2 regions of the Sphaerisporangium sp. NPDC005289 genome follow, and region 1 is predicted to be linked to the other one. Evidence: predicted binding sites of a transcription regulator. Region 1 holds the regulator's gene; the other holds the start of a gene.

Region 1 (4,411 bases):
CGATGACGTCCACGCCCGCCTCGGTCATCATCTCGACCGCCAGCTCGCCCCGCTCGCCCTTGGGCAGCCCCTGGACGACGACCAGGCGCGGGTCGGGCGCGGGCACCACGCGGCGGCCGACGACCTCCAGCCGCAGAAAGTCCTTCCCGGCGTCGCGCACGGCGCACTCGGCCACCGCGCCCGCGCCGTCGGTCAGGTCGACCCGTTCGCCCGCCCTCAGCCGCCGCACGGTGGCGGCGTGCCGCCCCTCGGGGCCGCCGAGGACGATCTCGTCACCGGACAGGTCATCGGCCAGGAAAACCGGGACGCTCATCGGCCGTTAAAAGCGTCCCGGAGGCGTGAGAAGAAGCCCTGCTGGCCGGGCGCGAACTTGCCCGGCGGGCGCTCTTCGCCACGCAGCTTGGACAGCTCCTTGAGCAGCTCCTCCTGGGCGGCGTCCAGCTTGGTGGGGGTCTCGACGTTCACGTGGATCAGCAGGTCGCCCCTGCCGGTCTCGTTGAGCCGCTGGATGCCCCGCCCGTACAGCGGGATGACCTGACCCGACTGGGTGCCGGGGCGCACGTCCAGCTCTTCGGCCCCATCGAGCGTCTGCACGGTGAGGATAGTGCCGAGCGCCGCCGCGGTCATCGGGATCTGCACCGTGCAGTGCAGGTCGTCGCCGCGCCGCTCGAACGTGTCGTGCGGGCGCTCGACGATCTCGAGGAACAGGTCGCCGGGCGGGCCGCCGCCGGGGCCGACCTCGCCCTCGCCGGCGAGCTGGATGTGGGTGCCGTCCTCGACGCCGGCCGGGATGCGGACCTTGATCGTGCGCCGGGTGCGCACCCGCCCGTCGCCGGAGCACTCCTGGCACGGGTGGTGGATGACCGAGCCGAACCCGCCGCACTGGGGGCAGGGCCTGGCGGTCATCACCTGGCCGAGGAACGACCGGGTGACCTGGGAGATCTCGCCGCGGCCGTGGCACATGTCGCAGGTGTCGGGATGGGTGCCGGCCGCCGCGCCCGACCCCTGGCACACCTCGCACAGCACGGCGGTGTCCACGACCAGCTCGCGCGTGGTGCCGAACGCCGACTCGGCCAGGTCGAGCTCGACCCGGATGGTGGCGTTGCGCCCGCGCCTGGCCCGCGAACGGGGGCCGCGCGCGCCGCCTCCGCCGCCGAAGAAGGCGTCCATGATGTCGCTGAACGGGAACCCCGCGCCGAAGCCCGCCGCGCCGGGGCCGGCCGCTCCGGCGCCGCCGAAGGGATCGGCGCCGAGATCGAACATCTGGCGCTTGCTCGGGTCCGACAGGACCTCGTACGCCTGATTGATCTCCTTGAAGCGCTCCTGCGTCTCGGGATCGGGGTTGATGTCAGGGTGGAGCTCACGTGCGAGGCGGCGATACGCCTTCTTGATCTCGTCCTGAGTGGCGTCACGGCGCACCCCGAGGATGCCGTAATAGTCGCGGGCCACTTAGGATCCCGCCAGGATCTGGCCGACATAGCGTGCCACTGCGCGCACCGCTCCCATCGTCACCGGGTAGTCCATTCGCGTCGGGCCCAGCACTCCGAGCCGGGCCAGTTCATTGTCGCCCGAACCGTACCCGGCGGCGACGATCGAGGTGCCGTGAAGCCCGGAGTAGGGGTTCTCCGAGCCGATGCGCACGGTCAGGGCGGAGTGGTCGTTCGCCTCGCCGAGCAGGCGCATGAGCACGACCTGCTCCTCCAGCGCCTCGAGCACCTCACGCAGGCCGACGCTGAAGTCGCCCGCGAGATTCGCCGCGCCGGCGAAGACGATCTTCTCGTCGTGCCGCTCGACCAGGGTCTCCAGCAGGACCGACAGGATCGTCGTCGCCATCGGCCGGTCGCCCTCGGGCAGCCGTTCGGGAAGGTCGGCGACCGTCTCGGCCACCCGGCCGAGCCTGCACCCGTCGAGGCAGGCGTTCAGCAACGCCCGCAGGTGGGCGACCTGGTCGTCGGCCACCACGTCCGGCAGGTCGACGACCCGCTGCTCGACGCGGCCGGTGTTGGTGATCACCACGAGCATGATGCGCCGCTCGGCCAGCGGCACCAGCTCGACGTGCCGGACCGTCGAGCGGATGAGCGACGGGTACTGCACCACGGCCACCTGGCGGGTCAGCTGCGCCAACAGCCGCACGGTGCGGGTCACGACGTCGTCGAGATCGACGGCGCCCGCCAGGAACGTCTCGATCGCACGGCGCTCGGCGGCCGACAGCGGCTTGATCTGGGACAGCCGGTCGACGAACAACCGGTAGCCCTTGTCGGTGGGGACCCGCCCCGCGCTGGTGTGGGGTTGTGTGATGTAGCCCTGCTCCTCGAGCACGGCCATGTCGTTGCGCACGGTGGCGGGCGAGACCCCCAGATTGTGACGCTCCGCCAATGCCTTCGACCCGACCGGCTCGTTGGTGGACACGAAATCCTCGACAACGGCGCGCAGAACGGCCAGCTTGCGTTCATCGAGCAACGTGCTCACCTCCCTGCCTCGCGTTCGTGCCTGCGTAAACGCCTCGTCTGGCACTCAGTGTTCCCGAGTGCCAAGTGTACGGCCATGGGCCTCAGGGTGCGATAACTCAGACCGCACCACCCTCCCCACTCTCCCGCGAATCGGCCCCACTCCGCCCATCCGCCGACTTCCCTCCACCGCCGGACGAATGGAGCACGTGCCGGGCGGCCGGATGCCCGGGCGGTGACAAGTGGGTTGCTATTCGCCGGCAAGTCATCTGATCCAGACTCGGTTCATGAGCGAGAACGATCCCCGCCTGACCGACGCGACGAGGCGACCGCCGCGTCCGGGCTCCCCGGGTCCGCAGGTCACGCCTCCGCCGCAGAGCGCTCCGCCCGGCTCGGGCCCCGGCCCGCACGGCCCCGCCTCCGGCGGCCCGCCGTACGGCGCTCCCGCCGGGCCCTCACCCTACGGCCCGCCCGCCGGGTCCTCCCCCTACGGCCCGCCCGCCGGCGGGCCGTACGGCGTCCCAGGCGGCCCCTCGCACGGCGGGCCCTCCTATGGCGGGCCTTCGTACGGGGGCCCCTCCTATGGCGGGCCCGCGTCCGAGGCGGCGCACCCGCTCTACGCCTCCCCCGCGCCCGCCGCGCCCGGACCGGTGCGGCCGCGGGTGCTGTGGATCGTGCTCGCCTGGCTCGTCGCGGTGATCTGCGGCGTCGTGGGCATCGTGGGTTTCGCCGGCGGCCTGTTCAAGACCATCACCGACGCGGCGCCCACACAGACCTTCCAGAGCGGCGGCAGCGTGTCGGTCCCCATGGACCCGAAGGACAAGCCCATCCTGTACGCCTCCGCGTCCGGGCCCACCGACATCAACTGCCTCGCCGTGGACGGCGCCGGCAAGAAGGTCGATCTCACCTCGCCCAAGGCGTCCCAGACGGTGTCCGCCGACGGCCGGGTGTGGGAGGCCGTGTTCGACATCGGCGTGCCCGCCGCGGGCACCTACAAGGTGAGCTGCCAGGCCGAGGCCGGCAAGCAGGTGCTGTTCGGGGTCGGCAAGTCGCTGACCGCCGACACCGGCGCCCTCGCCGGAGGCGTGGCCTCGCTGTTCCTGATCCCGCTGGCCGGGTTCCTGCTCGCGGTCGTCACCACGATCGTCGTCCTGGTGCGGCGCGGCCGGAACCGCAAGCGGCAGGCGGCGGCCGCCGCCCCCTACGGCGGCGCGTGGCCGCAGGGCGCACCGCCACAGGCATGATCTTTGCTAGCGTGCCCAGGTATGCGGGACTACGGACGGGACGTGCTGGCCGGAGACTGGCGGAGGCCGCTGCGCGGCAAGATCCCCAAGGTCCCGGCCGAGCTCGACCTCGTGGTGGAGGACGCCGAGGGGGGCTTCTGCGGCGCCGTGGTGGCCTGTGACAAGGAGGCCGTCACCCTGGAGGACCGCTTCGGGCGGCGGCGGGTGTTCCCGTTGGCGCCCGCCGCGTTCCTGCTGGAGGGCAGGCCGGTGACGCTGGTGCGACCGGCGCCGGAGGCCGCGTCCACGGGGCCCGGCCGCAGCGCGTCCGGGTCGATCGCCGTCGAGGGGCTGCGGGCGCGTGTCGCCCGCGAGAGCCGCATCTACGTCGAAGGGGTGCACGACGCGTCCCTCGTGGAGAAGATCTGGGGCCACGACCTGCGGGTGGAGGGCGTCGTCGTCGAGTACCTCGAGGGCGTGGACGACCTGCCCGCCATCGTGGCCGAGTTCGAGCCCGGCCCGGGACGGCGCCTCGGCGTGCTGGTCGACCATCTGGTCCCCGGGTCCAAGGAGAGCCGCATCGCCGCCCAGGTCTCCTCTCCGCACGTGCTCGTCGTCGGGCACCCCTTCGTGGACATCTGGGCCGCCGTCAAGCCGTCCGCCGCCGGCATCCGCGCCTGGCCGGAGGTCCCGCGCGGGATCCCGTGGAAGGAAGGCGTGATCGAGGCCCTGGGCTGGCGG
Region 2 (4,411 bases), on a different contig from region 1:
ACGAACGCCTGCTGGCGCTTGATCCGGTCGAAGTCGCCGCCCGGCAGGTTGTACCGCTGACGGACGAACAGCAGCGCCTTCTCGCCCTCCAGGTGCACCAGGCCCTGCGGCCAGGTGACCTTGTTCGCCGGGTCGTACACCTTGCGCGCGACGTAGACGTCGACACCGCCGATGACCTGCGTCATCGCAACGAACCCCTTGAAGTCCAGGGCCGCGAAATGGTCGATGCGGACCTTGGTCAGGTCCTCGACGGTCTTGATCAGCAGCTTCGGGCCCCCGAAGGCGTACGCGGCGTTGATCTTGTTGTTTCCCCGGCCGGGGATACGGACATAAGAGTCGCGGGGGATGCCGATGAGAGTGAGCCGCTTCCGGTCCGCGGGCACGTGAACGATCATGATGGTGTCGGCCCGCTGGCTGCCCGACTCGCCCGGCCGCTTGTCCGACCCGATGAGCAACCAGTTCTGCGCGTCCCCCACGGCCTTGGCCGGTCGGCCCGCGTCCTCGGGGAACGCTCCAGGGATACGCTGGATGTTGCCGTTGAGCGTGATCTGACGTTCCATCACCAACGCGAACGCCGCCGCGACCACCATGGCCAGAACCAGCCCGGTCGCGATCGTCAGCCGGCGTAACAACCGCCGCTTCCTGCGCGGCTTGACGGTCCCGGGTGGCTGCGGCGGCTCGGACGTTCGGGACGCATCGGACATATCGGGTTCCTTCACGGGGACGACCTCGTCGCCGTCGACGAAATGGTCCTTCCTCGCGCTCTCCAGGACCGGGGAAGTGTCGTCGGCCAATTTCGTCCCCTGCAAACCCGTTGTTCCTCTTCGTCTGTGTCGCGAGTGACGGTAGCCCATAGCTGTTGCTCGTGGTAGTGGCCTATACGAATACGACACAATGGACGCAAACGCGGGAGGGGGGCCGGTGAATCTTGATCTCTGGCTGCTCCTCGCGTCCATCGTCGTGATCGCCGCCATCGCCTCCGTGCGCGTCGCCCACCGCACCGGACTGCCCAGCCTCCTGATCTACCTCGCCATCGGACTCCTCCTCGGCGAAGCCGGCCTGGGCCTGCAGTTCGAGAACGCGAAGGTCGCCCAGCAGATCGGCCTGGCGGCGCTGGCGGTGATCCTCGCCGAAGGCGGCCTGACCACAAGCTGGGAGCACGTACGCCGGGCCGTCCCTTCCGCGGTGGTACTCGCCACGGTCGGCGTCGCGGTGAGCATCGTCGCGCTGGCCGCGGCGGTGCACTGGCTGATCGGCATGGACTGGCGCACCGCCCTGCTCCTTGGAGCGGTCCTCGCCTCGACCGACGCGGCCGCCGTGTTCTCCGTCCTGCGCCGCCTGCCCCTTCCCGAACGCCTCTCGGGCATCCTGGAGGCCGAGTCGGGGTTCAACGACGCGCCGACCGTCATCGTCGTCGTCATGCTCAGCCAGATCAGCACACCGATGCCGAGCGTGGGGCACGTCGTGCTGGACGCGATGTTCGAGCTGGCCATCGGAAGCGCCGTCGGCCTCGCGGTCGGGCCGCTCGGCGGCTACGCCCTGCGGCGGGTCGCCCTGCCCGCCTCCGGCCTGTACCCCATCGCCGTGCTCGCCCTCGCCTTCGTCGCCTACAGCGGCGCGACGCTGCTGCACGGCAGCGGTTTCCTCGCCGTCTACCTGGCCACACTGGTACTGGGCAACATGCGCCTGCCCCACCGTGTGCCGACCCGGGGCTTCGCCGAAGGAGCCGCGTGGCTCGCCCAGATCGGCCTTTTCGTCATGCTCGGCGTCCTCGCCAGCCCGTTCGAACTCCCGCAGATGGTCGTGCCCGGACTGATCATCGGGCTGGTGCTGCTGCTGTTCGCGCGCCCGCTGTCGGTGGTCGTCTCCGCCCTGGCCGTACGCGTGACCCGCACCGACCGGCTGTCCTGGCGGGAGCAGGCGTTCCTGTCATGGGCCGGACTGCGCGGCGCGGTGCCCATCGTGCTCGCCACCATCCCCTGGGCCGCCGGCATCACCGGGGCCAAGGGAGTGTTCAACGAGGTCTTCGTCATCGTCATCGTGTTCACCATGGTGCAGGGACCGACACTGCCGTTCCTCGCCCGCGTCCTGCAGGTCAGCGCCCCGGCCGAGGCACGCGACCTCGGGGTCGAAGCGGCGCCGCTGGAGGAGCTCAACGCCGACCTGCTGCAGGTCAGCATCCCTCCGGGGTCCGGGCTGCACGGCGTCGAGATCTTCGAGCTCCGCCTGCCGTCGGACGCCGCCGTCACCATGGTCGTACGCGAGGGCCGCTCGTTCGTCCCCGAGGGCACCACGCGGCTGCGAGCCGAGGACCAGTTGCTCGTCGTCACCACGGCCGCCTGCCGCAAGGTCGTCGAACGCCGGCTGCGCGCCGTCAGCCGCCGCGGCAAACTCGCCGGCTGGTACGGCGAACGCGGCGAATGACCCCTTCACCCTGCTTCACCCCGCGCCAACCCCGCACGACAGTCCCGCCGGCTTCGGAGACCGGCCTCCCAAGAGAACTCCGTACCCCGACCCCCGACGCGGTCCGCGACTCGTTCGGGTCATGGGGCTCATCGGTCCTCAGAACGGCCGGGGACCCCCGCGACGTCCACCCCACCCGACCCCCGCGGTGAGCCTCACGACAGGGATTAGAACCCGTCCGGGTGGCGTTTAGCCTAATCGGCTGCGTACCATTAGCAGTCGCAGCGGTAGAGTGCCAATCTGCGTTGAGCCACACTGAGCCATATGAGGAGGAGCGCGTGCCCACCTACCAGTACGCCTGTACCGCTTGCGGTGAAGGGCTCGAGGTCGTCCAGCGTTTCACCGATGACCCGCTGACCACCTGCCCGAACTGCCAGGGTCAGCTGCGCAAGGTGTTCTCGGCCGTCGGCATCGTGTTCAAGGGTTCGGGCTTCTACCGGACGGACAACCGCTCCTCCGGTTCCTCGACCTCCTCCACGACGTCCACCGGCTCCAGCTCCGGCGGTTCCTCGAGCTCCAACGGTTCGTCGGACTCCGGTGGCTCGTCGGACTCCGGCTCCAGCACGCCGGCGAAGAAGGAGCCCGCCTCCGCCAGCGCCACCCCGAGCAGCTCCGCCGCCTGACGCCTCCCCGGGTTGTACGGCCGTCCCGCCGTACAACCCGATTCGCATCCTTCCGCCCCGGCGTCGGCCGGGTGTGATGACCAGCGCCGACCGCGTGTGCGTTGACGGTCGTCCACAAGCTGAGCGGCGGCACCGACGGTTGTCCACAGCCTTGCCCTCCGCCCTCACCGCCCCACGTCCGTGCCGCTAATCTCGAGCCCATGGTCATGACAGCTGACATCGGGGTCATCGGCGGTTCCGGGTTCTACTCCCTCCTCGACGACGCCGAGGAGATCGAGATCACCACGCCCTACGGGGCTCCCAGCGACATCATCACGGTCGGCCGCATCGGCGAGCGCACGGTGGCGTTCGTGCCCCGTCACGGCCGAGATCACCGGTTCCCGCCCCACCGCATCCCCTACCAGGCGAACCTCTGGGCGCTGCGTTCTCTCGGCGTGCGTCAGGTCGTCGCCCCGAGCGCGGTCGGCTCCCTGCGCGCCGAGTACGGGCCGGGCACGCTGGTGATCCCCGACCAGCTGGTCGACCGCACCTCCGGCCGGGCGCAGACCTACTATGACGCCGGTGGCGCGGTGCACGTCCCGTTCGCCGATCCTTACTGCCCGGTCGGCAGGGCCCTCGCCTACTCCCGGGCCGAGGCCGAGGGGTGGAACGCCGTGGACGGCGGCACCCTGGTCATCATCGAGGGTCCCCGCTTCTCCACCCGAGCCGAGTCACGCTGGTTCACCTCCAACGGCTGGTCGATCGTCGGCATGACCGGCCACCCCGAGGCGGTCCTCGCCCGCGAGCTGGCCCTCTGCTACACCTCGCTGTCGCTCGTCACCGACCACGACGCCGGCGTGGACACCGGCGAGGGCGTGACGCAGGAGGAGGTCTTCGCCTTCTTCGCCGCCAACAGCGAGCGCATGCGCACCCTCGTCGGCTCGGTCGTCGCCGAACTCCCCCTTGACCGCGCCTGCCCCTGCGGCGACGCCCTGAACGGCATCAAGCTCCCCTTCGAACTCCCCTGACCACCGTCCTCCAGCACTCTCCGCCCCACCTCCCCCTGATCCATCAGCTCACCCCGCATCCGCGAGCCGTACCGCGTTGCGACCGACCTCATGGCCGACGGTCGCGACGCGGGCGCGCGGGCGCATAGCTGACGGTCGCGGCAAGAGCCGCGCGTACGCGGCCATCCCGGACCGCGACTCTCGCCCGGGGTGCGACCCACGGGCCGACAGCTTGTGGCCGGGCACTCTCACCCCTCGACAGGAGCCAGGCATCATGCAGGCCGCCATACCCATGCGCGTCATCCGGATGCTCAGCCGGCGACGGCGGCTCGTGGCCGT

Evidence for each region. Region 1 encodes HrcA, which represses chaperone genes, less so after heat shock. Its sites were predicted from a motif close to TTGGCACTCTCNNNNNGAGAGTGCCAA; they were not measured.
Region 2: ABZT47_RS23670 (FmdB family zinc ribbon protein) is a predicted target of HrcA. The motif match lies at 2,676-2,702, and genes of this name have one in related genera.

What each region holds. Positions count from the first base shown of each region.
Region 1 covers NZ_JBEXGS010000001.1:498,899-503,309, forward strand. The annotation lists gene ABZT47_RS01905 (16S rRNA (uracil(1498)-N(3))-methyltransferase) at 1-313, opposite strand, end outside; gene dnaJ (molecular chaperone DnaJ) at 310-1,449, opposite strand; gene hrcA (heat-inducible transcriptional repressor HrcA) at 1,450-2,460, opposite strand; gene ABZT47_RS01920 (hypothetical protein) at 2,735-3,691, shown strand; gene ABZT47_RS01925 (DUF3097 domain-containing protein) at 3,713-4,411, shown strand, end outside.
Region 2 covers NZ_JBEXGS010000013.1:235,243-239,653, reverse strand. The annotation lists gene ABZT47_RS23680 (LCP family protein) at 1-794, opposite strand, end outside; gene ABZT47_RS23675 (potassium/proton antiporter) at 922-2,424, shown strand; gene ABZT47_RS23670 (FmdB family zinc ribbon protein) at 2,742-3,086, shown strand; gene ABZT47_RS23665 (S-methyl-5'-thioadenosine phosphorylase) at 3,287-4,093, shown strand; gene ABZT47_RS23660 (RcpC/CpaB family pilus assembly protein) at 4,347-4,411, shown strand, end outside.